Regions from separate parts of the Coprobacter tertius genome, predicted to be linked through region 4. Evidence: riboswitches for the same ligand, from Rfam matches in the RefSeq annotation. Region 4 holds a riboswitch; each other region holds the start of a gene.
The links. Region 4 has a riboswitch for cobalamin ahead of NMU02_RS06690 (hypothetical protein). Riboswitches for the same ligand answer to the same signal wherever they lie in the genome.
Positions count from the first base shown of each region.

Region 1: it holds a riboswitch for cobalamin, as region 4 does, so the genes downstream of both, NMU02_RS10270 (DUF5074 domain-containing protein) here and NMU02_RS06690 (hypothetical protein) in region 4, are expected to answer to the same signal.
Region 2: it holds a riboswitch for cobalamin, as region 4 does, so the genes downstream of both, NMU02_RS09600 (YncE family protein) here and NMU02_RS06690 (hypothetical protein) in region 4, are expected to answer to the same signal.
Region 3: it holds a riboswitch for cobalamin, as region 4 does, so the genes downstream of both, NMU02_RS10290 (TonB-dependent receptor plug domain-containing protein) here and NMU02_RS06690 (hypothetical protein) in region 4, are expected to answer to the same signal.

Region 1 is NZ_JANDHW010000010.1:5,858-13,898, reverse strand. Features, by position in the region: gene NMU02_RS10285 (YncE family protein) at 1-92, shown strand, start outside; gene NMU02_RS10280 (cell surface protein) at 100-1,332, shown strand; gene NMU02_RS10275 (DUF5074 domain-containing protein) at 1,352-3,091, shown strand; cobalamin riboswitch at 3,088-3,285, shown strand; gene NMU02_RS10270 (DUF5074 domain-containing protein) at 3,427-6,744, shown strand; gene NMU02_RS10265 (2-amino-4-hydroxy-6-hydroxymethyldihydropteridine diphosphokinase) at 6,811-7,188, opposite strand; gene NMU02_RS10260 (Tex family protein) at 7,185-8,041, opposite strand, start outside.
Region 2 is NZ_JANDHW010000008.1:131,634-139,674, reverse strand. Features, by position in the region: gene lpxB (lipid-A-disaccharide synthase) at 1-1,029, shown strand, start outside; gene NMU02_RS09615 (ABC transporter ATP-binding protein) at 980-2,041, opposite strand; gene NMU02_RS09610 (iron chelate uptake ABC transporter family permease subunit) at 2,041-3,084, opposite strand; gene NMU02_RS09605 (ABC transporter substrate-binding protein) at 3,081-4,214, opposite strand; gene NMU02_RS09600 (YncE family protein) at 4,306-5,358, opposite strand; cobalamin riboswitch at 5,494-5,696, opposite strand; gene NMU02_RS09595 (response regulator transcription factor) at 5,740-6,381, opposite strand; gene NMU02_RS09590 (hypothetical protein) at 6,380-6,607, shown strand; gene thrC (threonine synthase) at 6,675-7,976, opposite strand; gene NMU02_RS09580 (cofactor-independent phosphoglycerate mutase) at 7,982-8,041, opposite strand, start outside.
Region 3 is NZ_JANDHW010000010.1:14,974-23,014, forward strand. Features, by position in the region: gene NMU02_RS10290 (TonB-dependent receptor plug domain-containing protein) at 1-2,002, opposite strand, end outside; cobalamin riboswitch at 2,126-2,331, opposite strand; partial or broken gene NMU02_RS13770 (YncE family protein) at 3,304-4,431, opposite strand; gene NMU02_RS10300 (TonB-dependent receptor plug domain-containing protein) at 4,461-6,500, opposite strand; gene NMU02_RS10305 (nitroreductase family protein) at 6,657-7,412, shown strand; gene NMU02_RS10310 (anaerobic ribonucleoside triphosphate reductase) at 7,709-8,041, shown strand, end outside.
Region 4 is NZ_JANDHW010000005.1:144,061-152,101, reverse strand. Features, by position in the region: gene NMU02_RS06700 (DcaP family trimeric outer membrane transporter) at 1-548, opposite strand, end outside; gene NMU02_RS06695 (MFS transporter) at 795-1,946, shown strand; cobalamin riboswitch at 2,051-2,247, shown strand; gene NMU02_RS06690 (hypothetical protein) at 2,469-3,665, shown strand; gene NMU02_RS06685 (Maf-like protein) at 3,639-4,220, opposite strand; gene NMU02_RS06680 (KdsC family phosphatase) at 4,357-4,878, opposite strand; gene NMU02_RS06675 (Rossmann-like and DUF2520 domain-containing protein) at 4,884-5,654, opposite strand; partial or broken gene NMU02_RS06670 (nitroreductase family protein) at 5,716-5,922, opposite strand; gene NMU02_RS06665 (TonB-dependent receptor) at 6,079-8,041, shown strand, end outside.

The DNA of each region.
Region 1 (8,041 bases), on a different contig from region 4:
GAACATTATATTGTTACGACAAAAAAGGAAGAAGAAAATGGAGTGTACGTACGGGAGATATTCCGGCTCATATGACATTCCTAAACCGATAATTATAAAATGATAAAACAGATCATATACAGTATATTTCTTTTTCTGACACCGATATGCATTTTACAATCCTGTCAGAACGAAATACCGCTGGTAAATCTCGGTATCGACGATGTATATCTGTTACCGCGTATGAAAGCATATAAACTATCTCCCGGTCTTTCCGGCAAAGAATACCGTTGGAGTATAGAAACCGTAACCGGAAAAGATTCGCTCGTTTCCACCGATCACGACTATATCTTTCTGGCAAAAGACCCCGGTATTTACAATATGCGCTTTGAAATCATCGACGATCAAACTCCGTTCGAACATCAATTCCGGTTTGTTGTCGTTGAAGAAGAAGTAGAATACAGTCCATATATATCGAAAGTTTACGAATATCGTCCGGCTCCCGGACAATTCATAAACACGATGCCCGAATATCAACCGGGAGATACGGAAGAAACCATGCGAAAAAAAGCAGAAGAATGTATATCGGGTAAGAACGATGTGATGATATCCTTAGGTGGATACGGCGGATATATCGTTTTCGGATTCGACCATACCGTTATCAATGTTCCCGATCAAAAGGATATACTCATTTTAGGTAATGCTTTTTATTCCGAACTTTTTCCCGACGAAAAAGGGGGGAGCTGCGAACCCGGGATCGTATGGGTCGCTTTCGACCGGAATCAAAACGGAAAACCGGATGAGGACGAATGGTACGAACTTGCGGGAAGTGAATATTACAAGCCCGAGACACTCAAAAATTATGAAATAACTTATTCCCGTCCGGACGACTCGAAAATACCTGTACCGGACAAAGATCAATCCCTAAGCGACGTAACCTATATCCCCTGGATAGATAACAGAGGAGGGAGCGGATATGTATCGAAAAACTATTCACACACCCAGAATTACTATCCGCAATGGATAAAAGAAGACAGAATGGTATTTACAGGAACAAAATTGGCAAACAATGCTGTAGATAAAGCCGGAGACGGAAGTTATTATATGCTTTACGCTTATGACTGGGGGTATGTAGATAACCATCCTAATAACCTGACCGACCTTAATAGCTTCGATATAGACTGGGCCGTAGATACACAGGGAAATAAAGTACATTTGCCGGGGGTAGATTTTATAAAAGTATGCACAGCTATAAATCAATATTGCGGACGAATCGGAGAAATCTCTACCGAAATCATCCGTGCACAGGATTTACATATTAAAATTAACGATCCTGTCATACCCTATCCATAAATAATATAAAACATCAGATATGAAAAAAACAATTACCCTTTTATGTATTCTTTTAATAAGCGGTCTTTTCCCCCGACTGATATTCGCCGGGAAAAATATTCCGTTAAAAGAAAGCGATATCAGTGAAAACTATACGCAAGGTGTATTTATTCTGAACGAAGACTGGTATGGACATCAAAACGGCACAATTAACTTTTTGACTGACGACGGAGATTTTTACTACCGTATTTTCCAAAAAGAAAATCCAGGTCAGGAACTGGGTTGTACATCGCAATTCGCCACCATATACGGAGGGAAAATGTACATTTTATCTAAACAAGAAAAAGACCCCGGAGCAGCCATAACCGGTTCCCGATTAGTTGTATGCGATGCTGTTACCATGAAATGCCTGAAATCGTTCGAAAAAATCGCTACCGATAGCGAAAATAAATCTATTGCCGATAGCCGAGCCTTCTTGGGAGTAAATGAACATACCGGTTATATCGGTACCAGTAACGGCATATATTTATTCGATATAGATAATCTGGAAATCGGCCCGGTCATAGAAGGTACCGGAGGAAGTGCTACAAATACGTATTCTAACCAGATAGGGAATATGTTACGAGTAGAAAATCGGGTTTTTGCCGTTCACCAATCTGAAGGTATTTTAGTTATCGATGCCACGACAAACAAAATAGAAACGATTATCAAAGGACATTACGGATCGATTATTCTGAGCCTCGACGGCAATCTCTGGATTAGCGTTTGCGATAAATCGAACCTGATAGGTAATGCCAACCCTGTACCGATCCTGAAAAAACTCGATCCTTACACTCTCGAAATTAAAGATATCGCCCTTACTGATGAAACGGCGATTCCCAATTCTTGGTATGCCTGGACTGCTGACGGATTTTGTGCAAGTGCAAGAGAAAATAAATTATACTGGAGAAATAACGGATCGGGCATGTTCAACGCTCAAAAAATATACTGTTTCGATATCGCGACCGAGAGCATTACAGAAGTATTCGACGCTTCGAAGTTAGGAGACTGGATTATCTACGGTACCGGTTTCCGCATCGATCCTGAATCCGATGATTTGTATATATCTCTTTATCGCGGAAATCAAAGTCAAATATACGAAACCGTAAGACTGACCCCTTCCACCGGAAATATTCAGGAATATGAAATGATCGAGAATTACTGGTTTCCGGCTATGCCTGTTTTTCCCGATAACGAACTACCGGTATTATCAGCCGATTTCCCTTCGAAAATAATTTTAACGAATGAAAATCCTTTGTTCAAAATATCTCTGCAAGGATTGGTCACTGATGAAGACAATCTCGACGCAGCCATCGTCACGACCATAACCGAAATCGATCCGGTGGAAAAAATCAATGCAACGATAAAAAACGGTTATCTGACAGTTTCCTCTAAAACAGGTGGAAACTACTCCGGAGAAGTAACTCTTAAATTCAACTCTAATGGGAAAATACTCACCCACAACATACCGGTAGAAGCGATAGAACTTACCGACGGTATCGATGCAAACGGCATAGAAAAAGTAATCGTTTACCCAAATCCGGCAACGGATTATCTGTATATAAAAACAAATACAGATAAAACAGTACGTATTTTCGATATCAGCGGTCGACTGCTAAAAGTAATGCAGATTACCTCTGAAGATAACCAAATCATCATATCGGAATTACCGGCCGGTATATATCAGATATACATTTCGGGAACTAAAGAAACAACCCGAAGTATGTTTATTAAAAAATAAATAATAAGGCAACAGGTTCTGTACTTTCGGAGGAAAGGAAGAATAATAGGGAATCGGGTGAAAATCCCGAACAGTCCCGCTGCTGTAAATTTCATTAAAATGCACCGAGTCAAAAATGCCACTGGGAAAATTCCCGGGAAGGCAGACCAGTTGCGGAAATAAGTCAGAAGACCTGCCTGTATGCTTATTCATCAACAGCTTTCGAGGAAAGAGCTATTGTTGAACATCCCATATTTTATTCGGAATAAGATATTTCATGTTCTTCGGGCTCTTCCCTACGATGCTTATATAAGAAAAGCCATAACTAAATTATATTATTAAACTAAAAAAAGAACATGAAAAAAATCTACTTTTTGTTGGCTTCATTCTTGCTCTGTATCGGATTACAGGCTCAACAAACGCCAACTACCGTACAAGGTCATCCGTATGACTTTAGTAGGGTAAAGACACAAACTCCGGTGAAGAAACCCGGAAATTTAAAAGGACAGACCGACCTCTCGTTTACAATGGACAAAATCGAGAACTGGACCGGAAAAGGTGCAAAAAGAGCCGCATTAGTCGTACAATGGTTTATCGACAAAGGTGAAAAAGTCGATACCGTCGCCTTAGTATGGGGATATCGCTGGGATGGTGAAGCTACCGGTGCGAATATGATAGAAGCTATTGCCAAAGCCGACCCGCGCTTCTATATTTTAGGCCTTCCCGGTACGCAATACGGCATGGCGGTAGGTGGAATCGGTTATGATGCCGACAAAAAAGGAGAAGTCGCACTGATCAGAAACGGTATCACTAAGGTGGAACTGGAACAAGGGGTTTTTAATACCTCGGGGTATGATTTCGATGACTATGAAGCGGCCGATCCCAACGACTATTTTTTCAGCGGATGGCTCAGCAAAGGATTTTGGAATTATCGCTATAGAGATAACGAAACTAAGATTTTTGAAAATTCAAATATCGGGGCATCGAGTCGTTTTCTGGTTGACGGAAGCTGGGATTTATGGGTACCCTCCATTAATTTTTCATTTATTACGGACGAATCGGTATGCAGTAAATTTACCCCGGCACCGGCAGTTCCCGAAGACGAAAAACCGATCGACTATAAACAGGGAATGTTTCTCTTAAACGAAGATTGGTTCGGACATTCAAACAGTACCATCAATTTTCTCGATGCTGATGGAAAGTGGAACGATCGTGTCTTTAGAAGAGAAAACCCGGGAAAAGAATTAGGTTGTACCAGCCAGTTCGGAACTATATATGCAAATAAAGTGTTTATCGTATCGAAACAAGCTAAAGACAACAGTTCTGAAATCACCGGAGGCAGGCTCACTGTAGCCAAAGCTTCTACACTAAAATCTCTCGCACAATTCGAAACGGTAGGTGATGGTGACGGACGAGCCTTTGTCGGAGTCGATGATAATACCGGTTACGTATCTACCACGAAGGGAATTTATCTTTTCGATATTGCAAACCTACAAATCGGAAACATTATCACCGGAACTGAAGATACCGAATCTAATGTCATGTTACGTGCCGGAGATTACGTCTTCGCAATAAATAATACGAAAGGGATATTAGTAATCGATCCTCAAAACCATACGATAACAAAAACCATAGAAGGATCTTATAGTTCGATTATACAAAGTTCCGATGGTTCTGTTTGGGCCAGTGTAAAATCAACTGCCGAATTATTAAAAATAAACCCCTACACGCTCACTACCGAAAATGTAACGATACCAGCTGCCGTAGCAACTAATTTTGCATGGAATCTTCCCGCATTCTGGGCCAGTAACAAAACAAACACCTTATACTGGAAAGCTTCGGGAACGACCCTATACAAATACGAAATAGGAAGCAGCGAACCCTCGAATACGCCGTTTATCGATATTACCGGTAATGAAGGCGGTTATTCGATGTACGGAACAGGTTTCCGCCTCGACCCCGAAACAGAAGATATCTACTTAGTATTAAATAAAGGATGGGAGAATAATGCTACTGTATGGAAATACGATATTAACGGTACAAAACAGGCCGAATACCCTTTAGAACAATACTATTGGTTCCCTGCTATGCCGATATTCCCCGACAAATACGAACCTGTTATTTCGAAAGAAATGGTATCGAAAATCGTTATCGACAAAAACAGCGAACCGTATACTTATGCTCTGGACGGATTGGTAAGCGATGATGATAATCTGAACGCCGGAATCATAAAAACTCTTACTTATAATGAAAATGAGTTCTTTACAGCCGTTATAAATGCCGGAAATCTTATTATTACCCCCAAAACGACTGCCGGAAAAGAAAACATTACACTGAAATTCAATTCTAATGGTAAAACCGTCAACAAAACTATTTCGGTTGCAATAACCGAAGCTCCCGTTATTACCGCACAACCGGAAAGTGTAGAAGCTGTCATCGATGAAAAAGCGACTTTTAAGGTTACGGCTACAGGGGGTGAACTCACTTATCAGTGGTATGCTAACGGAGAAGAGATTAAAGGTAAAACTTCATCGACTTACAGCGTAACAGCCGGCGACGAAAATAACAACACCTCACTGTATTGTATCGTTAAAAATGAGTCTGGCGAAACAAAGAGTGAAACGGTTATACTAACCACCAAATACATCGTACCCGAAATTACAAAACAACCGGCATCGATCGAACGTACCGTCGGTGGATGGACTGCCGCCCAGTTTAACGTAACGGCTCGCGGGGGAAATCTTACCTACCAGTGGTATAAAGACGAGGTAGCGATAGAAGGAGCTACGACAGCTCGATATTCTATTGCCGGATCAAATTTGAAACTAACCGATGCAGGAAAATATTACTGCGCCGTAACCAACTCCTTAGGTACCACTAACTCAGATATAGCTATACTCACTGTTAAACCGGCTAAACCGTCGATCACAGAACAACCGACGGCGGTAAATGTCAGTGAAGGAGAAACGATAACCTTATCGGTAACCGCTAACGGTGAACTTGTTACTTACCAATGGTATAAAGATGAAGTAGCGCTGGAAAGTAAAACCTCGGACAAACTAATTATCGAGTCTGCTTCTTTAAATGATGCAGGTAATTATTATTGTACCGTCTCTAACGTTTCAGGGTCAGTTACCAGCAATAAAGTAGAGGTTAAAGTAACCCCGAAAGCTCCTGAAATTACGGCACAACCGGTTGACGTATCGGTGAAAGAAGGAGAAAAAATTTCCCTCTCTATAGAAGTTACAGGCACAGATATCTCTTATCAATGGTTTAAAGACGAAGTTGCCATCGCTGACGCTGCCTCCAATATATTTGAAATTGCTTCCGCCACAAAAGACGATGCAGGTGAATATTACTGTGTAGTAACAAACACTACCGCTTCTGTCACCAGCGATAAAGTAAAGGTTACCATAAATAATCTCGACGGATTAGATGCTACCAAAGCCAGAATTGTACAAGTATTCCCCAATCCAGCCGTATCGTATATCAACGTAAAGGCAGCCATAGGAAGCCGTATCTCGATCATCGACAATAAAGGATCGCAAATACTGGAAACTTTACAACAGAGCGAAACAGAAACGATCAATATAGAAGGATTAAGCAACGGCGTTTACTTTATACGTATCATCGGAAATAATCAGGCACAAGTAGTAAAACTGATCAAACGATAAGGTCCCTAAATTCTGATAAAAAAACCGGCGTTCTTCAATGCCGGTTTTTTTATCATTTTACAAGAATTACTTCAATTCCAATAATCCTATTTGCATATAATCCTGTAACATGTCACGAGGTTTCACCACTTCATCATTCCATACCACAATGTCGATATCGAGAGGAATCTCTCCTTGCCGCTTCGAATCAGGATGCCGTCCAGCCGCTTTTTCCATCTCTTTGAAACGTTCCCTCAAATGATCGAAATCCCACTCCGTTTCGATAATTCCCACACAATTATGATAATTAGGCTGGGGTATACTACTTACCGGAACCGTCTCATAACATGAAGAAAACTTAGCGGAAACCGTTATGGCTTTTATCTCCTGACAACTTTTCTTTACAAGCAGCATCCCTCCTTTAATATTAGACGCCAACCCTATAATCGCCCGATTTATTTTCATATTTCTTTCATTGTAAGTTGTACCCTCTTTCTATCTCTATCTACACCAATTACTTTAACTTTTACATGCTGATGTAAAGATACGACCTCGGTCGGATCGGAAACGAAACGATCGGCCAACTGAGAGATATGTACCAAACCGTTCTCTTTGATTCCGACATCGACAAAACATCCGAAATTCGTGATATTAGTCACTATACCGGGTAATACCATACCTTCACGAAGATCATCAATCGTTTTTACCGAAGGATCGAATTCGAATACCCGAATACATTTTCTGGGATCTCGCCCGGGTTTGTCGAGTTCTTCCATGATATCATTCAAAGTGGGAAGTCCCACCGTTTGCGAAATATATTTTTCGAGATTCAAAGACTTTCTCAATTCTTTTTTCACAATCAAGTCTCCGACGGTACAGCCGAGATCACGGGCCATTTGTTCCACAACAGAATAACTTTCGGGATGTACTGCAGAATTATCCAACGGATTTTCAGCATCCTGTATTCGTAAAAAACCGGCCGATTGTTCAAAAGCTTTTTCACCCATACGAGGAACCATCATCAATTCTTTACGAGACGCAAAAGGTCCGTTTTTACTGCGATAATCTACAATATTCTGAGCCAATTGAGGCCCGAGGCCCGATATATAAGTGAGAAGATGTTTACTGGCCGTATTTACATTTACACCTACCTTATTGACACAATTTTCGACAGTCTGGTCGAGCGACTTTTTTAACTTCACCTGATCTACATCATGTTGGTATTGCCCGACTCCGATCGATTTAGGATCTATTTTAACTAATTCGGCCAAGGGGTCCATTAAACGACGGCCGATCGAAACCGCCCCGCGTACCGTAA
Region 2 (8,041 bases), on a different contig from region 4:
GATCTTATGGCCGCACAGGGGGGGGCACTGGTAAAACATTATCGGGAAATGGCATATATGGGATTTGTTCAGGTTTTCTTGAATTTGAATAAAGTATTTGAAAATTTGGCTTTATGTCGTAAAGATATTACCCGATGGCATCCCGATGTACTTATCCTGATCGATTATCCCAGTTTTAACTTGAAAATAGCGAAATACGTGAAAGAAATGCTGGGTATTCCCGTATTTTATTATATTTCGCCGAAGATATGGGCTTGGAAGGAGTATCGTATAAAAAGTATAAAACGGTATGTCGATAAGATGTACTCTATTTTACCTTTTGAGGTTCCTTTTTATAAAAATCACGGGTATAAAATCGATTATGTGGGTAATCCTACTGTCGATGAAATTTCGGAACGGCCTTTTGCCGATGAAACATTCGATGCTTTTATATTGGGAAATAATCTTCCCGATAAGCCGGTTATTGCGTTATTGGCAGGAAGTCGGAGAGCTGAAATTGCCGAAAACCTACCTAAAATGATTGAGGCGGCTTCTTCTTTTCCCGATTTTCAGATGATTGTTGCCGGGGCTCCCGGTATTGAGCCTGAATATTATAATCAGTTTACTGAGGGAAAAAATGTTTCGGTTGTTTTTAACAGCACATTTCGTTTGTTACAACAGGCTTCGGCTGCTTTGGTGACATCGGGAACGGCTACTTTAGAAACAGCCTTATTCAACGTGCCTCAAGTCGTGTGTTATCATATGGGAGGGGGAAAATTTACATACAGGCTTTTTAAAAGAATACTGCATGTCCGTTTCGTTTCGCTGGTAAACCTTATCGCCGATGAAGAAATAGTCCCCGAGTTATTAGTCCATTTGTTTACTGTGGAGAACGTACGAAAAGAACTCGGAAAAATACTGTATGAGGGCGAAGGTCGCCGCAAAATGTTGCTGGGATACAGATTGGTTGCTGAAAAGCTCGGGAAACCGGGTGCTCCTGCTAATGCTGCCCGAATGATGGTAGAGACTTTAACGAATTACAAGCATTGATTTCATTTAGTTTGTCGATTGTTTCTTCAACAGAAGTCGATTGTACTGAATGATTTTGAAATTCTAAGATTATTTCCTGGGAAGAAATTGCTGTAATGTTTATTGTATTCGGGTTATTTTTATTTTCGTTGATATGATAACCGTTTCTTTCCAGTGCGTTTCTGATCCAGTATTTGGGTTCTGCATCGGCATGTAATGTAATTTCGGTGCCTTTTTCTTTTTGTAAACCGGCATGAAAACTACCGTTGGTCCGGTCGAATGTTATACCGGGATGATCGAACAGGTGTTCTACCCTGCCCGAAAGAATCATGTCTTCGGTAAATCCCGTATTGAGACCTTCTTTGCGGGAAAGTAACCAAAGACGGTCGGCTAAAGATAAGGCTTGTTCGGTGTCGTGCGTCGACATTAGTATTGTTTTTCCTTGTTCGCCTGCTATACGACGCAATAAACTCATAATTTCTATTCGGCTGGGAATATCGAGAAATGCGGTTGGTTCATCGAGTAATACGATCGGACATTCCTGAGCCAGAGCTTTGGCAATCATAGCCTTTTGTCGTTCCCCATCAGATAGTCGTCCGATGTATTCGTTCGCTTTAGAGGTAATTCCGGTTTGTTCCATGGCTTCTTGTATTATCCGGTCGTCATGGATAGATAGCTTTCCGAAAAAACCGGTATGCGGATGCCTTCCCAAAGATACCAGCTCATAAACCGTTAATCCTCCGGCATAGGTTTTATCAGTGAGGACGACTCCTATCAAACGGGATAGTTCTTTTTCACTGTATTCACGTAATGATTTTTCTCCGATTAAGATTTCTCCTTGTAGGGGAGGCTGTGCCCTGTTTAAGGTGCGTAGTAATGTTGATTTTCCCGCTCCGTTCGGTCCGAGTAAACAGGTTAGTTCTCCCTGGTAGAGAAAAAAAGAAAGATCCCGATGTAACGGAGATTCTTTTTTTCTTTCTTGTCGGTATCCGATACTTATATTTTGTGCTGTTATGACGGGCTTTTTTCTCATTAGTGAAAATATTGTATTTTCTTTTGATTAATGATTACATAAATGATGACAGGAGCACCTAAAATGGGGGTAATAGCATTTAGTGGCAAAATACCTGTTTCACCTGGAAGAACGCAGATGAGGTTGCATAACAAGGCGACAGCTCCTCCTGTTAGCAATGTCATCGGTAGCAGGATATTATGATTTGAGGTACCTAATAATAATCGTGCCATGTGAGGCACAGCCAGTCCGATAAATGAAACCGGGCCGCAAAAAGCAGTAGCCGTTGCGGTTAGAATTCCTGTGCATACAAGTAATATCCACCGTGTTCGGCGAATGGGAACACCGAGGTTTTCGGCATACCGTTCACCTAATAATAAAGCGTTCAACGGTTTTATTAATAACAAGGCTAAAATAAGGCCGGCCGTAATCGATATGCAGAAAAAGGGAAGTTGGGGGAGTGATACTCCCGAAAAATCGCCCATTCCCCATAATGTGTAGTAATAAACTCCTTCGGCTGTTGCGTAAAAGTTAATGAGCGATATTACCGAAGAGGCGATATATCCGATCATGATACCGATAATAAGTAACATGATATTACTGCGTACCAGAGTAGAGAAAAAGAGAATAATCGATAGAATAAGGCCGGCGCCGATAAATGCACCGAAAACGACAGCCAAACTGCCCGATAACGTAATACTACCTGAGGTTCCTATGCTTCCACCGAATAATAACATGACGATGGCAACCCCCAAACTGGCTCCGGTATTGATTCCGAGAATCGATGGTCCTGCCAGTGGATTATTAAAGACAGTTTGTAGCAGAAGTCCCGAAACAGCCAGTGCCGATCCGCAAAATAATGCGGTTATTGTTTGTGGTAAACGCGATTGTAAAATGATAAACGCCCAACTGCTTTTTTCACTTTCGCCCCCGGTAATGATGGCCCATATGTCCCGTATGGGAATGTGTACTGAACCAATTACCAAATTGCTTATTATCAGAATAGTGATAATAATGATCAGGGGGATCAGATATTTCCAGCGGCCAGCAAAACGATTTTTCATTTTTTCATCGGATTAAAATATCGTAAGGTATCGTTTGCCAGAGACCCGGGATAAAATATTTTTATAAGGTCACTCAATAATTCGTCTGGATGCAGGGGGATACGTTCATAAAATGGTACTTTCCCGGTATTGCAGGTAAAAATATTGCCTTTTTTAAATGCATCGAAATTGGTATAAGGGGGATATTCGTCTTTTAAGTCATTATAAGACATTTCTTGAGCCCGGTTATATTTTATCAACCAAAAATCAGCCTCCTTCCCTTTTTCGAATACCGATTCGAACGGTAAAGCTATCGATCCGCTTTGGTCATTGTCCGCCCAAATATAGTCGGCACCCGCATCCGCAAAAAGACGAGCCATGTAACTATGTCCGCCGGGTACATACCAGGCCGACCCGGTTTTCATTTCTGAAATCACTGTCGGTTTTTTCTCGGGAGTTGTCGGAATTTCTTTTTTTAATGTGTTATAACGGTTTTCTATTGCCTTGAAAAGAGAATCGGCTTTTTGTTCTTTTCCAAAAAATAATCCCAAAAATTTTATCCATTCCGCACGACCCAGCGGTGAAGTTTCCATATAATCACTGCATTCGATAAGGGGGACTCTTATCTTTTCTAAACGGCCGTATCCCATATTCTGCATGGGAGAAACGAATACGGCTTCGGTTTTAAGATCGATGATTTTTTCTACATCGGGAGACATGGATACCCCCAAATCGGAAATACTACCGATACTTAATCCGTTTTGTATGTAAGGAATAGCGATGTATTTCGAGTCGCATACGCCGGTTATTTTCTCGATAGCGCCTAATTCATCGAGCAGGCTGCAATGTACCGAAGAGAATACCGATACTCGTTCGAGTGGGGTTCTAATCAAGGTCCCTTCCGGTAGAGTTTCAGGTAAATCCTTCTCCCGTGGTACGAGAATATAACGGTGCAATATGTGTCCGGGTTTCCATGGGTCATTTACAATCACTTCGGTATATCCTTCTCCCCGGTTTACTTTAAACCCTTCTGCATATGAAAGATGTGTACCGGCTGCAGTCGTCTCATTCTCAGTTGTTTTTTTGTTTTGACACGATAATGACAAGACCAAAAGAATAAAGACAGGCCAATGAAGGATTAATTTTTTCATGTTGTAAATCATTTAGTTAGGAAATCTGGGTAATTCTCGTGACTTAGAATCCGATTTATATTAATCTTGAATTTTAAATTTTTTATTCAAGTCATCTGACGTTGACCGTACAAACGGGATAATCGCCACCGGTACTCATTTTCTTTTTCAAATTCCCGTTACTGTCGAAGATATATACTTCTCCTCCTTCTGTTCCTTGTGAAGTTATATAAATGTCGCCGGACACTTCATCGGCACTCAGTTTATAAGGAGATGAACTGAATACGGAATAATCTTTGATAAAGGCGTTAGGTATTACCGCATCGGTTCGAGTGTCGAATACGGTGATCGTAGAAGAAGATCCGGTTTCATCGTAAACGGTATTCAGTAAGTAAAGTTTGTCGTTGCATATTGTCATTTCCGTAGCGGTGATATTCATCGGTGTTACATTGTTCGATGCATCGATCTTATATAATGCGGCGGGAATGTTCGCATAGAAATTACCCAAAGCGAGTACATAAATGTTTCCGGCACTGTTCTTAGCCAGGTATGCCGGATTAACGGCCACTTCAATTTTATTTTCCGTATCGTTAGTCAGGTCGACAACCGATACGGTTTTCTGACTTTGATCGTATGTGTAATCCGAGTTTGCCACATAAAGTTTATTATTGGAAATTACAATTTGTTCGGGATATTTCCCTACTGGGATTTCCTTTTTAATCTGCATTTCCGTTGTATCGATACAAGCTACTACGCCGGTAAAAGAAGATACGTAAACTTTTCCGTTGTCCGAGGTGAAGTAACGAGGTTTCTCTAATGTTTCGATCGTTTTCAACAATTTACTTTTTCGGTCGGTCACGTATATGGCATTCTGGTCGGTCATGGCAATATACATTTTCGATCCGTATACGATCATGTTGTTTCCCGTTTTTCCGAGAGCTTGGTTGTTTACGGCGTTAAAAATGTCTTTTGTGGCTATCTGCGTATTGGAATTGTAAAAAAAGAGATTGGAGTTATTAGCCGGATAACTTCCCGTATTAAGTACGTATATTCCTGCGAAAGGTTTTTCTGAAGGTTCGGGTTTGGGTTCGTCATCGCTGCATGAAGTAAAAGCGAATGTTAATGTCAAATAAAAAAATAATAAAGAGAGTCTGTTTTTTTTCATATCTTTTATCCGTTAATTAGTTTTTTATTAAAGAAGATCGGATAAAATATGAAGAAAGGAAGTTATAAAATGTGTTTTTTAAACGTATTTAATACGTTGTGACCTCCTATTCCCGACCTTTACCCGAAGTCTCGAATCAGTAATGATTTTCAGGCAGGTTTTCTGACTGTCTTCATATCGAAAGAACCTTCCCACCGGTATTACGGCAGTGGCTTAAGCAGGGCTTCGATACTTTTTTAGAAGATCACAGCTGCGGGTACAGTTCCGGACTTTCACCGGATTCCCTTTTAGGATAATTGTCGTTACGACAAATCCTCACCTTAAATCGCTGACAAATATAAGCTATTTTATTGGAAAGACAATGAATCCTGAATATTAGGTTTATATACAATATTCGGCAATATCGATAATGCCGGCTCTCATGGCGTATTTAGTAGCCTCATGCATGTTATTTACATTTATTTTCCTGAAAATATTTTTCCGGTGAGTATTAACCGTATGAAAACTCAGATGTCGTATGGTTGCGATTTCTTTGGTAGAATTGCCGAGAGCGATTTGTTTCAGTATTTCTGTCTCGGTTGCAGTAAGCCGTTCTGCCCGAATGCTCGTATTGTTTTTCGATATTAGTTGATTGCTTATTTCGTTACAGATATAGCGATGTCCTGAAAGAGTCTTTTGCAATCCCAGCAATATCTCTTCTTTAGAACAGTCTTTAAGCAGAAAACCGAAACGGTGGTTTATTACGATGCGGTTGATGAAATCGTCACTTAGTTCGTCCGAAAATAACAGCCAAGAAGAATCGGTATATCGTTCGCATATATTAATAAGTTCTTCTGGTCCCGAAAAATCGAAAAGTGTATAATCGAGTATCACGGTTGCCTCGGGTTGAGAAGATAAAAGTGAGAGTAATTCTTTTTTGCTATTACTTTCCGATGGTATTATATCGGGAAGTATTTCTGCAATCAGATGCCTCAATCCTTCTCGGCTGATAGCCTGGTTGTCGGCCAGAATAATTGTTTTCATGAATGGTGTTGATTCTTTATGGGACATATTGTGTTATTTTCCTTATTTCATATCTTTGTGTTTGGTAATAAAAACTAATAGATTGAAACAAAACGGTCGTCATCATAAAAACGCAGGGAAAAAGATTTCATCGGGAAGAAATCATAAATCTCCGTCTGGTAAAAGGGTTGGAAAATCAAAAGCCTGTAAGGCTGATAATGCCCGTAACCGTATTCTTAATCGTTGAGGATTATTCGGTTTAACCATTATCAACAAGTTAACGAGAATTGTCGATAACCTGTTGATAAAGTTTGTTATCTGCTGAGCAGAAATTTTTTAAAGGGTATAAAATCCGTAGTAAGTTCGATACTTTTTTTCTCTCCTTGCATAAATTCCTGTAATTTTATAGGCACGGTGATTTTATCATCGATAATATTTTCTACTGTATCGAGAAATTTTGCCGGATGAGCTGTTTCCAGGAAAATGCCTGTTTCGTCCGGACATAATCCGTCTATAAGAGCCTGATATCCGCATGCTCCGTGTGGGTCGAGCAAATAACCTGTTTCCCGGTAGGTTTCGGCAACAGTTTTCATGATTTCTTCATCGGTATAACTGTAGCCGCTAATGTCGTTACAAATTGCGTTGTGTGAGTATTTGTAAAGATCGAGTATACGTGCGAAATTGCTGGGATCTCCTACATCCATTGCGTTAGCAATCGTTGCTATCGATGGTTTAGGAGTATAGCATCCTGTTAAGAGATAATTCAGAAAAATATCGTTCCGGTTATTGGCTGCAATAAAACGTTTTATCGGCAGTCCCATTTTTTTTGCAAAAAGGCCTGCTGTAATGTTTCCGAAATTCCCACTGGGGACGCTAACGACTACGTTTTTATTTTTATTTTGTCGCTCCAGTTGTGCGTAAGCGTAAAAGTAATAAAAAGCCTGTGGGAGAAAACGGGCGATATTTATCGAATTGGCCGAAGTTAATTTTATCTTTGTGTTGAGTTCTTCGTCAGAGAATGCCGATTTTACCAGTGCTTGGCAATCGTCGAATGTACCATCGATTTCAATGGCTGTAATATTTTGTCCGAGAGTGGTAAATTGTTTTTCCTGTATTTCACTTACTTTTCCTTTAGGATACAGGACATATACATTTATTCCTTTTACTGCCAAAAATCCGTTTGCAACGGCACTCCCGGTATCTCCCGATGTAGCTACCAGCACATTTATCTCCTTTTGTTTTTTATTTTTGGTAAAATATCCCAAGAGGCGGGCCATAAAGCGGGCGCCTACATCTTTAAAGGCAAGAGTGGGGCCATGAAATAACTCCAGACTATACAGGTTGTCTTTTACGTTTACCAGAGGTGTATCGAAATTCAGAGTATCATATACGATTTCTTTCAATACATCAGCTTCTACATCATCGCCAAAAAATGCCTCTGCTACAATAAAGGAGATTTCCTGAAATGTCATTTCTCCGATATTGTGGTAAAATGCATCGGGAAGCCTCTTTATTTTCTCCGGCATATACAAGCCTTTATCTCCGGCGAGGCCTTTTACAACGGCCTCTTCCAGTGTGGCTTCTTTTACCTGTTTGTTTGTACTGTAATATAACATTGTATTTAGAGTTGTTTAAAAAATTCTTTGATAAACATATCTTTAGATAAGGTGCCGTATATGCC
Region 3 (8,041 bases), on a different contig from region 4:
TTTCGATAGATAACGTAAATTTATAGTTTCGTTTAGGCATCGGATAATTAAGAATCACATCATAATCTTGACTGAGAAGGTTATTTACCTCGATCGCTGCTTTCAGTGTTCCGAATTTCAGATGGAATTCCTTGATCAGTGAAATATCGCTGGTGTACCAGGGTTGTGTGTAATTATAGCGGATATTTTCTTGCTGGTTATACCTTTCTCCTACATATATAAAACTGTAATTAGCGTACCAACCCCGATATGCAGCTTGTAAAACTGCCGAGCCGCTATGCCAGGGGATATAAGGAATTTGGTCGCGATAATAGTTGTCGGAGGGATCGGTTACATCAATCGCTTTTTGATAAGTGTATTGTCCTTTTAACGTAATGAATAATCGGTTTATCGGGCTACATGTAGTTTGAGCCGAGATGTCGATCCCATTGATGTCGACTTTGCCGAGATTCAATATCGTCCATCTGAATTGCTGGCCTTTTGGGTAGGCAATTATTTTGTTTTTAATGCTGTTATAATATCCGTCTGTTTGAATACTGAAGGTCCGAAAAAATCCATCATCCCAGTTTTTCGAGTAGGTAATTCCTATGTCGTACTGAGTCGCGTTTTCGGGGTTCAGTTTCGAATTTCCCATATCGGCATAATACAAGTCATTAAAGGTAGGCATACGGAACGATTTTTTATAAAATGCCCTTATGTATAATTCAGGACGTGAGAAAGGTTTTACCGAAAGGTAAGCAGATGGAGAAACTATACGTTTGGGCTTGGGAGACTCTATTTCTCGGATGCGGTCTTTGACAAAGCTTCCCAAACAACTTCCCAATACCTTTAAAGGTCCCCATGTATACGAAGTTGCCGCTGCCAATAAATGAGTATAGCGGGTAGGGTAAACGAAATCCCTCATATCCGAGCGTAATTCGTTCCATTGAAAATCGTAAGATACCGATACGTCCCACTGGGGCAATATCGTATATACATTGGCCGATGAAAGATATATCTCTTTTTGTTTATACAGGTTATCTACCTGTATGAGTTTATCATCGTTATTTACATAATGAGTACGGTAAAAAGCGTATTTTACATTCAGCATGCTTTTATAACGGTGAGTGAATTCTTTTTGTACCGTACCTTGCATGAAAGAATTGGTATCCCATATTCTTTCGCCGCGTCTCCATACATTGTTTACGATCGCTCCCGGAATACCTCTTTCCGAATTATAATTGTAAAATCTGGCTTGCCAGGTTCCGTCTTTTATCGTACCGAATAGTCCGGCTTCGAGGCGTGTAGCGTTTATATCGCCGTTTTGACGGGTAGCAGTCGTATCGTAAGCGATTTCGCCGGCTGGATTGACACGCCGGTATCTGAATTTATATTTTCCGCTCGCATTGAGCCATTCCGCACTGAAGGAGGTATTTATTTGGGGAGAGATTTTGTATTCGAATAAAAGCGAAGGGTTGATGACATCGAATGATCCGGCTTTTAGAGTCGCTTTCAGGTGCGTAGTCTTCCCCTCGGTAAAACGAGGTTTTCTCGAACGCAAATATATGGCTCCTCCAGAAGCGAAATCTTTAGCTGGTTGAAAAATCTCGCTTTTTTGTCCGTTATACAAAGAAATTTCTTCGATATTATCGAGGGAAAACATGCCCAGATCTACCTGCCCGTTTTGTGCGTTGCTTATTTGAATGCCGTCATAGAAAACACCGACGTGCTGACTACCCATACTTCGGATATTTACGGTTTTTATCCCTCCTACACCTCCATAATCCTTTAATTGTACTCCCGAAAAATAACGAAGAGCATCGGCTACGCTTTGGCTATTGAGTTTTTCCAGTTCTTTACCACTAAGCTTTTGTGAAGGGATAACTTCTTTAAATGTTTTTGCGGTTATTGTTACGTCGGGCAAGTGTTGGATCGAGTCGAGCCGGTTTTGTGAAAAAACCGGGAAAAGATAAAGAAAAGATACGGTTACCGATAAAATTTTGTGTTTGTAAAAATTTCTCATCCTCGCTCGTTAGCAATTAAAAACTGAATAGCCGGATGGAAATGCAAAAATACAAAAGATAAAAAATGCGCGGGATGACGCTAAACTATCGTTGTATTCAATTTGCTCTTTCCTCGAAAGCTATTGAAAATTGTAGGCATGGCAGGTCTTCTGACTTGTTTCCATCATTAAGCAGCCTTCCCGGAAATAAATCTTCCAGTGGCAATGGTTTTGCTTATGATGTCTGTATGAAACTTACAGCAGCGGGACTGTTCAGGATTTTCACCTGATTCCCTTTTAATCCGATCGCCGGAAATGGCGGTCTGGAACCAATGCTTGGCAAAGGTAGAAAGAAATATTAAAATTACAACCAGTATTACTTATTTTATTAGAATCAAATATTAAAAATGAAATATAATAAATTATGTATTAGCCTATTGAATAAGATGTAGGTCGATAATACCGGAGACTTCGGTAGAAGATTCTCCTAACATAGGTCCGCAATATTGATTTACACCGGTATATATTTTAATAAAATCGATTCCCGGCAGACTTATTTTATTTCCTTGCGCATCTACAGCCCAATCTATATCGAAACACGAATCGTCGGAATCGTTCGGTTTGTTATCGGCATACCCCCAATCATAAAAATATTGTACCCAATAGCTGCTTCCGTTAACACCTATATCTTTTGCGTTTGGAGCGAGTCGCGTTCCTGAAAACGTTAATTTACCCGTTTCGATCCACTGGGGATAGTACGGTTGGTTATGAAATTGTATTTTTTGTATATAACCGTTTTGTCCTTCGCTGTCTTTCCATGGAATATACTGAGAGGATGTATTCCCTATTGAATTCAGGTCGTAGGTGATCGTATAATTTTTCAGTGTTTCCGGTTTATTGTATTCACTGCCGGCTAATTCGTACCATTCGTCGTCATCGGGCATACCGTTCCCGTTTTCGTCGTATGCGACCATAAGTATTCCGGGTTCAGAGCTGCCTCCCCGACTATCGATCATCGAGGAAAAAGCATTTCCAAGTACTCTGAAATCTTTTTCTCCCGGTTTATTTTCGATCGTGTGATCGAAGCCAACGATTACATATCCACCGTATGCTCCTAAAGAGATTGTCCCTTGACGATTGTTTCCGATAGCATTCAGAACTTTTTCATTCATGTCTTTCTGTGTATCTCCCGGTTTGTAATAGGGGAGTATATTTATATTTTGTCCGGGTGCCGGGCGATAGTCGAGGACTTTTGTGATGTAAGGCGACGGACCGGTTTGTGGGGTGTCTGGCCTTTTGTCGGGATGTACTAATTGTAATCGTGTGAAGACGATATGTGCCGGTGCATCGCCGGTTGTCGTACTCCACTGTAAATAACCGCCGGAGGAGTAGCAGTAGAGTTTTCCGGGATCGGTAAAAGAGGGAGCATCTGTAACGAAAATTTCTTTTGTTTCGGGATTTACGGCAATACCGTACGGCAGGGCAATATTCTTTTCGGTACCGTCGTTGATAAAATGGTCCGAAATAATTTTTCCTGCTGTGATACTGTATAAAACGTATGAAGAGTTACCGTGTCCCGTATCTGCTTGCCAGTCGTTACTGTATATGTATATTTTATCGTCACTGATACAGAGATTGTCGGCCGGTATATTTAATTTTCCTTTTACTTGTTCGGTATAAGGATCGATGACATAAATATCAGAAGGAGTACCTTTATAATCGCCGCGGGAGGTAACATACATATTTCCGTAATTATCGGTTCTAATACGGTGGAGGTTGACGGCTACATCGATTTTTCTGACTTCGGTAAAGGAAGATAAATCAACGACCGATATCGTCCGGTCATAATCAGGGGCCATATAGCCACCCGAGTTGGCAACAAAAAGTTTATTATCGACGATAACCATTTCCTCGGGTTGATAACCTACAGTAGCGGTCCGTGTAATTTGCAGTGTGGCTGTGTCTACTTCGGCAACGATTCCTTTTCTATAATAAGGATCGTTCCCGACCGGTCCTGCATACGAACTTATATATGCTTTGTCATTTTTGAATGTAATGTATCTGCCATTGTCTATTTCGATAGTTCCTATGTGTTTTGCCGTAGTGGCATCCATTACCTCTACCAGATTAGAATAGTTGATGACCGCATAAAGGCGGTTTCCGTAGATTTGAATATCGTTTCCAACGCTTCCTAACTCTTTTACAACCGAAGGATTTCGTTCGGGAAATATGTTACGGTAATAAATTCCAGTTGTGAAGTCGAAACAATCGATAGACGCTTTATTTTGTCCCATATTTCCTTCATTGAGTAAGTATAAGCCTTTTATTGATGCATGGGGGCGACCGGGGGCCAGTTGAGTCTCTTCGGTTTTGAGTACAGGCATTTCGTCACGACAGGAACAGATGAATACTGAAAGAGAAAATATCAGCCCGTAGATAACAGTTTTCATTAGTGTGATAATGGATATTTTCATAGGAATCAGAACGTTAAGTTAAATATAAATCTGAAGTTTGTACCGGGCATAGGATAATTCGGCACGACTTCGTATTGCTGGTTGAGCAGATTATTTATTTCAGCTGTAATTTTCAGTCGATAGCGATTCCATCGCAGGCTTTTTGAAAAGGACAGATCGCTGGTATACCACGGGAGAATATAATTGTCGGGAGTATTGGTAGAAGACATATAACGTTCTCCTGTGTAAATAAAGCTGTAATTCAATTCCCATGATTTATAACTGCCGTTGAATAAAGCCGTTCCGCTATGCATGGGAATATAGGGTATTTGTCCCTTGTAATTATCCCGATCTTTATCACTCATATCCTGAGCTTTTTGAAATGTATAATTTATTTTTATTCCCAGATCGAGTTCTCTAACCGGTTGAAAAACTGTTTTAAAGACAATATCTATCCCTTTTATTTCTACTTTATCGAGGTTACGCATACTCCATCTGAAAAAACTATTGGTCGGAACTGCTATGATTTTGTCATTTATTTGGTTGTAATAGGCGTCGGCTTGTACTTCTAAGGATCGAAGCCAGACTCTTGCAGGGGAAAGGCGGTAAAGAAAACCGGCATCGTATTGTTTTACCGTTTCGGGTTTGAGAGTGCTTACCGTAAGCGTTGGAACATAATACAGTTCGTTAAATGTAGGCATACGGAAAATGTCTTTATAGAAGGCTCTGAAAGTAAGGTCGGCACGGGAAAATGGAGTATAAGAAAAAACGACTGCCGGTGAATGTTTGTATCGGTCTTTAGCGGCTTTCCCGTTATTGTTTACACGGTCATGTACATAAGTTCCCAGCAGGCTTGCCTGGATATTGATTGGGCCAAAATCGAATGCAGTCGCAAACGAAATCAGACCCGATTGGCGCAGTGGGGTCGAAAAGTCTCTCAAGTCGGCATTTAGTTTATTCAACAAATAATCGGCACTAAAAGTAAATTCCCACCAGGATATAGGTGAAAATCGATTTGCGGCCGATAAATAGAATTCTTGCTGTTTATAGTGATTATCGGCATACATTACCGAGGGATCTTTTTGGGGATCGGCTAAGTAGTGTAAATAGTCGTAAGCGTATTTTCCGTTTAGCATCAGACTGTAAAATTTACCGAAGTTTTTACGGAATGATGATTGAGTAAATACGTTTGTATCCCATTGTCGTTCTTCGTGAGTAAAATTACCTCTGACAACAGCGCCTGGAAATCCTCTTTCCGAACGGTATAAATACACTTTTGTTTTCCAGTACCCATTATCGATGCGGCCGAATAAACCGGTTTCTGCTCGAAATGCGTTTACATCCCCATTGTGTCTGACTGCGGTCGTGTCATATCCGTCTCGTACTTTATAGCGGAATTTATATTTCCCGGTCGTAAACAAATATTCTGTGCTTACCGACATCGAAATGTCGGAATTTATTTTTTGTTCCCATAATAGAGAAGGATTGGCTGTTCCGAACGATCCGGTTTTGAAAGTAGCCTTCAGGTGATAATATTCATTGTCGGTAAAAAGAGGCGTTTTCGTTTCGAGATAGATAGAGCTTGCGGATGCGAAATTTTTTGCCGGTTGAAAAATAGAACTCTTTTGTCCATTATATAAGGTAACGGCTTCTATATTATCGAGAGAGAATCGTCCGAGGTCCACCGTTCCGTTTTGAGCGTTTCCTATTTCGATTCCGTCGTAAAATACACCTACGTGTTCGCTACCCATACTTCGTATATTAACCGTTTTTAGTCCACCTATCCCCCCATAGTCTTTTATTTGTATTCCCGAAAAGAAACGAATAGCATCGGCTACCGTATGAGAGTTTAGTTTTTCGAGTTGTATCCCCGATAATCTTTGTGCCGGAATTATATCGTTACGTACCGGATTCCGGGTCGTTACTGTTACAGGTGAGATTTGGTATGTTTTTAAACTGTCGGGGGCGGTTTGCCCGAAAGAAGCAGAATAGATAATACAAAGCATCATACCGGATAACAGGTACGAAAAAAAACGAGGGATATGTGTTATTTGTATTTTATGCATGTTTCCAGAGCCGGTAATCCGGAATGGCTGACCGGTACAAAGTTAATAATAATACCCTAACGTAACAAATAGCTGTTTCTTGTTTCCCTGTATTTGTTTCATTACATTTGCAACAAAACCGGGTGATTAATTGTAGTATTTAAAAAAAATAGGAAGATGAAAAATATAGAAGACATATTGATGTTGCGTACTTCGATTAGGCGTTATACAAGAGAAAAATTAAGTGAAGAGCAACTCGATTATATTTATCGGGCAATTTCAAATACCCCTACCAGTTATAATGGCCAACAATTTTCTGTTATATCTGTAACCGATCAGGAAAAGAAAGAAAAGTTATATGAAATAACGGGTCAAAAACAAATAAAAACAAGTGCGGTATTTATGGCTTTTTGTGCCGATTTTCATAAAATAAAGGTTGCCGCGCAGGCTAAAGGTGTAGATTTTCCTCTGTTTACCGAAACCCTCGATGGTGTAATGGTAGGAATGATAGATGCTTCGCTGGCCATGCAGAATGCAGCGATGGCGGCCTATTCTTTAGGATTGGGATGTTGCTTTATCGGTTATGCCCGTACTGCGCATCCCGAAAAAATCGCTGAATTGTTGAATTTGCCTGATGGTGTTTTTGTGGTATGCGGACTGACGATCGGTTACCCTGCCGAAACTCCCGATCTGAAGCCGAAGCAGCCGTTATCTTTACTTATACATGAAAACGGGTATCGAGAAGATGATATGACAGAAAAATTATTGAAATATGATGAGACGATATCGGATTATAATCGCAGTCGTTCTGGTACGACTACTGATAATGACTGGATAGAACATATGTTGTGTTATTATCGGGAAGCGCTTAAATACGATATGGAAGGTTATTTGCGGAAACAAGGATTTAAACTACCGTTTGAATCTCGGTAAGAAATGGTTTGATTTATATACTGTTTATTCCCCTTTTTATTTAAGAAAAGGGGATTTTTTTAATCTCATTAGTGAATAATAATTTGCATGAAAAATAATTTTTATGATCTGATTATTTTTAAAAGTTTCCAATTTTAAAATATAAATATCAGTAAATTAAAGTATTAAATATTTTTATTGATGAAAAAGTTTTCAAAAAATATAATTGTGTGTTTCTATATATAGAAATTATTTATCTTTACAGAAAACTTTTTGATAGCCTATTAATATCGAATAACTTTAATTCTTTTATAAAAATGATACAGACTGTAGTTAAACGTGACGGCCGTATAGTCGGCTTTAATGAGGAGAAGATCATTGCTGCCATACGTAAGGCGATGTTACATACCGATAAAGGTGAAGATATGGAACTGATACGTCAGATCACCGACCGTATCGTATGCCGGGGTAACGAACAGATGACGGTCGAAGCGATACAGGATTGTGTTGAAATGGAGTTGATGAAAAGTAGTCGCAAAGATGTGGCTCAGAAATATATTGCTTATCGAAACCAGCGCAGTATAGCGCGAAAGGCGAAAACGAGGGATATCTTTTTGGAAATTATCGAGACCAAGTCAAATGAAGTTACC
Region 4 (8,041 bases):
TGCCAGATAGCCGCTCCGGTAAATTGTATTTTTTTATTAGTAAACCGGTATCGTATCTGGGGAGCTCTGCTGAAAGGCTGGAAAGGCGCTCCTACCGATAAATTGAGTATTTGGGGCGATACCTCGCCGAACAAGGGGTGCCAGGTTTGGCCGATTAGCAATACCGAATTACCCCAATCGAGATTAAAATAAGCATGACGTAAACGAACGGTAGAAAAAGATGTTCCGGAACCTCTGAAATCGGCCTCTATTTTAGCGGATGTTTTGGCTTTTCCTAATGCAGGTCCTGTAAGATCCAGCCCTAAACGGGAATATAATACATAGAAACTGCCGTTGGCTGTCGCATTCAGGTCTTTCCCGTTTGAGTCGTAAACTTTGTCTTTAGGATACATGTAAAATAGTCCGTCGACGGTTTCTTCATTTGCACGGCTGTTGTAAAACAAATCTGTTCGTATTTGACCGTAAAATTTGTAACTGAAGTTCTTTTTTTGTGCGTAACCATTAATCACAGTCAGTAATAAAACTGTAAAAAATAAAAGTTTCCTCATGTGTATACTCTTGTTAATCGTGCGCAAAAGTAAGATTTTTTTTATATCGGCTGTAAAGTGGCATTGGTAAATTATAGAAAAAATAAATTTTGTAAAGATAATCTGCCGTTTATTACGAAAGAAATCGGTGTAACTCCAAAGGCGGATTTCCTAAAATATCTTTATCGAAATACTTTTAACCGGTAAGTTTTTATTATATTTGAAACCTGAAAAAACACACGAATTCATTCACAAATATTTAAACTAATGAAAAACAAAACTTCTCTTTCGGCACTACTCGCCGTGCTTTTCGGATTTTTTGTCATGGGGTTTTGCGATGTGGTCGGTATTGCGACTACTTATGTAAAACAGGCATTCGATCTGAGTGAAACTTTCGCCGGTTTTATTCCGTCGATGGTATTTTTCTGGTTTCTTTTATTATCGGTACCTACCGCGATTCTTATGAATAAGATCGGCCGTAAAAATACGGTTTTGGTGAGTATGATCATTACCATTATCGGAATGATGCTGCCTTTTATAACTTATAATCTGACGTCTTGTATGTTGGCTTTCGCATTTCTCGGTATAGGTAATACGATTCTGCAAGTATCGCTGAATCCTTTATTGACGAATGTGGTAAAAGGAGACGCTCTTACGAGTTCTCTTACCGGAGGTCAGGTGATTAAAGCCGTGTCTTCGTTTTGCGGGCCGTTTATCGCAGCTTTTGCTCTGAATACTTTGGGAGATTGGATGTATCTTTTCCCGATTTTTGCAGGTATCACCTTAATTTCTACGTTGTGGCTCATATTCAGTCATGTAGAAGAAGAACCTCAGGAAAAAGCATCTTCAATGGGAGCGACTTTCGGGTTGCTGAAAGATAAAACGATATTGTTATTGTTCCTCGGAATTATTTTTGTAGTAGGTACCGATGTAGGTATGAATACTCTTTCTCCGAAATTGTTAATCGAACGTTGCGGGTTGCCGCATGATGTAGCCGGATACGGATCGAGTGTATATTTTGCATTGCGTACGATAGGAGCCTTGTTGGGTGCTGTTGTTTTGGCAAAATATTCGGCTATGAAATATTTTCGCATCAATATTATCGTGTCTATTGCCGCAATTATTTCTTTGTTCTTTATACAGGGTGAAATGCCGATATATATTATCGTAGGACTTATCGGTTTTACAATTTCCAGTATTTTCCCGATTATCTATTCTATGGCATTGCAGAGCAGACCCGATAAAGCAAACGAAATTTCGGGACTTATGATCACCGGTGTATTCGGCGGTGCTGTAGCTCCTCCTTTAATGGGATATGCAACAGATTTGGTCGGTAGCCAGAACGGTTCGGTATTCGTAATTCTTATATGTATATTATATCTGACTTACTGCTCATTTGGAGTAAAAGTAAAAAAATAATATTTTTTGAATCTGATATTATTTATGAAAAACCGGTTTTGAAAGAAACCGGTTTTTTTCTTGGAAAAAATTTGGCGAATCCTTTTTTCATCTAAAAAAGAATCGTATTTTTGTTACGTATTGGTTCATACTTTGTTTTCTGCAAAGTTGATTAAAAGGGAATCGGGTGTAACTCCCGGACAGTCCCGCTGCTGTGAATCTCCGTTATTGTTTTATTCATTACCCAATGCCACTGTCTGTATGACGGGAAGGCGGATAAAACAGGAGAAAGTCAGAAGACCTGCCATACTTTGTTTTTGCCGAAACTTGCGAGGAACGGGTTTCAGAGACGATTTATATTATCCAATATATTGTTTTCTGTATTTGTGGTACTCATGGCGATAATTCCTATCCCTGTCGCCGTTTCTTTACAATCCTGAAAAGCCTTGGTACACGATAGTTGTATTTAAGGCTTTTTTGTTGCAAAAAAGCGGGCGATATGAAAATTGATTACTTTTGTATTTCGAAAAAAGGAATTATCGTATGGCTCATCCCGTAATACATTTATTTAATCCTGAAAATGATTTGGCGATCGCCAATAACGGAGACCATTATATGGCTCCTCCCGCGGCACGTGCGATCGCTTATGATCTTTCTTGTTTACCTGTGTGGTATGCAGATGAGAGCGAACAAGTATTGACAGATAATAAAATAGATCTTTCTGATTTTTCTCAACTCGGATCTTTTCCGTTACAAGTGGGTGCTGGCGGGATAGGAGATCGGCCGTCGGAGTTTGTTCCTTGGGGATGGAGTAATGAAATTTATCATCGTTTACTTCGGTATGGAGTTGATAAAACGATGCTTCCTACTCCCGAGGAACTGGCCGGAATACGAGTCTGTTCGCATCGTTCGGTGACGATAAAAATACTCGATTATTTGCGAGAGTCGGGTTATGAATTGCTTCCCGCTGTGAATCCTATAAGATTGAGAACGGCAACCGAGGTGAAATACTTTCTCGAAAGTGCTTCCCGAACTGTACTGAAAGCTCCTTGGTCGGGTAGTGGAAAAGGGTTGAGCTGGGGCCGTGGCGTATATGATACTACTTTAGAACGGTGGAGTAACGGAATATTACGAAGGCAGGGAGAAATCATAGGGGAACCTTATTATGATAAAGTAGTTGATTTTGCCATGGAATTTTACAGTAACGGAAACGGAAAAGTCGATTTTGCCGGATATTCTTATTTTCTTACCGATAAAAAAGGGGTTTATAAAGAAAACTTTTTGGCATCTGATCGGGCGATTGCTCATAAATTAGGGCATTTTATCCCGGTGGCTTCATTGCAAAATTTGCAGATGCATTTGTCCCGTATTTTAGCATTGTTTTTAAACGGTATTTATAAAGGGTATCTCGGGATTGACATGATGATTTATGAAGAAAAAAATGTTTATCGCTTGCATCCCTGTGTAGAAATGAATTTAAGAATGAATATGGGAATGGTATCCCGATTGTTTTATGATCGTTTCGTCATGCCGGGGACAGAAGGTTGCTATTGTGTCGATTTTGTGAAAGAGCCGGGAAAATTATTTAAAGACCACATCGAAAGACAGAAACGCTATCCGATAGTTATAGAAAACGGACGGTTGAAGAGCGGTTATCTTTCTCTTTCTCCTGTAACAGAAAATACGCAGTACAGAGCGAGGGTAGAACTAAATTCAGAAAGTTTTCAGTTCTCTATATAAACGCTGTACAGGTAATCCCATAACATTATAATAGGAGCCCGAAATACCAGTGACACCGATATAACCAATCCATTCCTGTATTCCGTAAGCTCCCGCTTTATCGAAAGGTTTATACCGATCGATGTAATAGTTTATTTCTTCGTCTTCGAGCGTCCCGAAAGAAACCTGAGACGTTACAGTAAAAGATAATTCTTTGTTTTTAGTACATATTGTAACGCCGGTGATCACTTCGTGCGTTTTTCCCGATAATGTTTTTAACATAAGACGGGCATCCTTTGCACTATGAGGTTTGCCGTAAACTTTTCCCTCCAGCCATACGATGGTATCGGCTGTTATCAGTAAAGTATCGTCATTCATCATGGGACGATACGCTTTCGATTTGATTTTCGATATATACAGAGGAATATCCGCCCCGGTAAGCGAAGAAGGATACGACTCGTCTATATCGGGTAATGCAGTTACTTTATAAGAAATATCGAGACCTGATAACAGTTCTCTGCGCCGGGGGGAATTGCTGGCCAGCAATATGTCGTATTTTTTGAGATTTTCAAGCATTTCTTTCGGGGTATTTATTGGTTTATTTAGTTCACCAGACTGGTGTTAGGGGATAGGGTAAGAGTAAGATTTATCGCTTTTGATTCTTTCTTTGTATTTTTTTTATTTTCATATATAAAACGGTTTATTCGGGATATTACCAACCGAAAGCTTCGTCGGCCATCCATTTGCCTTGTGCACGCAACACTTGTTCGATGACATCACGTCCGCATCCGCATCCGCCGTTTTTATATGATATGTATCGGGATATCGATTTTATCTCCGGAGCTGCATCTGCAGGGCATGTAGGCAATCCGACTTTTTTCATTACTTCATAATCGGGAATATCGTCGCCCATGTACAGTACTTCTTCCGGTTTAAGTCCGGTTTCCTGTACCAGTTGATGGTATGCGGCTGTTTTTATACTTGCTCCCATATAAATATGACGTATACCTAATGCAGAAAACCGCATTTTAACAGCTTCCGTTCGGCCTCCGGTAATAATGGCCACGACATAACCGAGCCTTACCGCCAGTTGTAATGCATAACCGTCTTTGATGTTTACCATCCGCATCGGTTCTCCATTCGGATGCAGGGGAACCATATCTGACGAAAGAACCCCGTCGACATCAAAAATAAAAGCCTTTACAAGGGTAAGGTCGTAATCGATCCTGCTCATATCTTTTACTTGTTTTTGTGGTAATATTTATGTATGTTTTTACTAAGTAATTCGTAAATCTCCCGGGTATTTTCATGATTTAACAGATCGAGATGTTTTTCGATGACGTTGCGGTCGTATCTTATTGCCGGTCCTGTTTGTGCTTCCACAGGGGGCATTTTATGTATTTTAGCTGCTGTCTCATCGATCAGAGGTAAGAGGTCGGTGAACGATAAGTCGTGTTCTTCAAGCAAATCGGCAGCGATAGTATACATATAGTTCGTAAAATTACAGGCAAAAACAGCTGCCAGATGAAGGAATTTTCGTTGTTCCGAGGAAATTACCTGTACATTATCCGACAGATCTTTTCCCAAAGCGACCAGATCTGCCGTTACATTTCTGTCACTTCCTTCTATATAGATGGGAATGTGTGAAAATGTTACATCGAGATGTTTACTGAATGTTTGCAGCGGATAGAAAACTCCGTACTTTTCGGTCGCGGTCTTAAAGATATTCATAGGCATGCTGCCGGCGGTATGAGCCCATATTCCGTTATTACGGGGCATGTGCCTTATGAGTTCGGGCAATACAGTGTCTTTTACCGAGAAAAGATACAGATCGGCATCGGGACGTACTTGCTCGATTTGTGTTGTATATTCGGTCTTCAATGTATCCGACAACTCGCGTGCCGATGTTTCGGTACGACTGTAAATTTGTGATATCTTATGTCCGGCCGACTGTAGAGCTAAAGATAATTGCGTAGCCAGGTTGCCGGCTCCGATAAATACGATTTTCATGTTTTTTACCATTTATCGATGTGTACTTTCTCCCACATCATTTTTTCTTCGTCGAAGGGTTTGCGTTCTTCGTTTTTTTACAATAGGAAAGTTTTTCGAGTTGAAGTTTGTCTTCTACAACAACGAATTCCCATCCGGTCGATCGTTTTGAGGAAGGAGCCATTAGTGCTGCTTCGAGAATGAGCTTTACTTGTTCCGGCGATAACGGTTCCTCCGTATATTTACGTATACTTCTTCTGTTTTGCAGTAATTCATGTATATTTCCCATTTTGTAATCTGCTTATTCGGTTATAAGACAAAGATACAACAATGATGAAGAATCGCTGCGAAAAAGATATAAATTTGTACATAAAATGAGAGGGAACTTATACGTTAACCGATATTTTCACGTTAGGTAAATAATGGTTTATTATAGATACTGCGAATGAGATACAGATTATATATCCCGATACTTTTTTTCTTTTTGTCGCTGAGTGCTGTCGCACAAAAGAAAATAATGCTTTCGGGAAAGATAATAGATGCTAATAATCAGGGAATTGAGCTTGCGAGTGTACGTATTAAAGGTACGATACTCGGAACAATGACCGGGTTGGAGGGAAAATACGAATTGTCGGTTCCGGCATCCGATTCGCTGGTCGTTATATTTTCATGTCTGGGTTACCGTACCGAAGAAAAAGTTTTACTTACTTCAGAGGGAAATGTTACATTAAATGCCCGTTTATACAAATCAGATAAAAGTCTTCAGGAAGTCGTTATTGCCGAGCACAGAAAACAAACCAGTACTTTGCAGCGTATAGACTCTAAAGACTTGAAACTTATGCCGGATGCTACCGGAGGAAGCGTAGAAGCGATGCTGACTACTTTGGCCGGAGTGAACTCAAGTAATGAATTGAGTTCACAATATTCGGTAAGAGGTGGGAATTTCGATGAAAATATCGTTTATGTCAATGGTATCGAGGTATATCGTCCTTTAACTGTGCGATCTGGTCAACAAGAAGGCCTTAGTTTTATAAATCCCGATATGGTAGGAGAAATAGGTTTCTCTTCAGGCGGTTTCTCTGCCGAGTACGGAGATAAAATGTCTTCGGTTCTCGATATAACATATAAGCATCCGGAAGCTTTCGAAGGGAGTGTTTCAGCCAGTTTTTTGGGGGCAAGCGTGTATTTAGGACAGAGTACGAAAAAATTTTCTCAATTGCACGGTTTGCGATATAAAACCAACTCTACATTATTGAGTTCGCTGGATACGAAAGGAGAATATGATCCGTCGTTTCTCGATTACCAGACTTTTTTAACCTATCGCTTCGATCCGAAATGGAATATTTCTTTTTTGGGTAACATTTCTAATAATACCTATAATTTTATTCCGCAGGAACGTACGACAAAATTCGGTACTTCCAGTATGGCAAAACAGTTTAAGGTGTATTTTGACGGGCAGGAAAAGGATAAGTTTCAGACTTTGTTCGGAGCACTTACACTCGATTATATTTATTCTAAAAATACCGCATTTACTTTGATGGCTTCTGGTTTTGTGACCAATGAAGTCGTTAAATACGATATAACGGGGCAATATTGGCTCGATGATATCGATATGTCGAAAGAGGACGGCAATACGGAACCTGCCGGAACTCTTGGGGTAGGAACTTATCATGAACATGCCCGCAATAAATTGAATGCGTCGGTATTTGCATTCGGAATCAAAGGGGCTACCCGGATAAAGAAAAACGATATAAAATGGGGAGTCAATTATCAACGGGAAAAAATTACAGATCGGGTAGGAGAATGGGAATTGAGGGATTCGGCCGGATACTCGCTGCCCAATCTCGATCATAAACTGGAAATGATCTCAAATCTTAACTCGGACCAGACTATCGAAAGTAATCGTTTTTCGGCTTTTTTACAAGATACTTATCGGCTTCGCAGTACAGCCGGTCTTTTTACATTTACCGCCGGAATACGGGCTGCTTATTGGGATTTTAATAAAGAGTGTATTGTCAGTCCGCGTGCTTCGGTTGGGTTTATTCCTATTCGAAACGAACAATTGACGTTACGTTTTGCTACCGGTATATATTATCAGGCTCCCTTTTATAAAGAGTTCAGAGATACGATACGTGACGAGCGCAATAATTTGGTCGTGAATCTCAATCGTAACATAAAGTCACAGCGTTCTATCCATTTTGTTTTAGGCGGCGATTATTCTTTTCGGGCGGTAGATCGTCCTTTTAAATTTACAGCCGAAGTTTATTATAAAAAACTCGACAATTTAATTCCGTATGAGGTAGATAATGTGAGAATTTGGTATAGCGGTAAAAATAATTCTAAAGGATATACCGCCGGGCTCGATATGAAGTTATTCGGACAATTTGTTCCCGGGACAGATTCTTGGC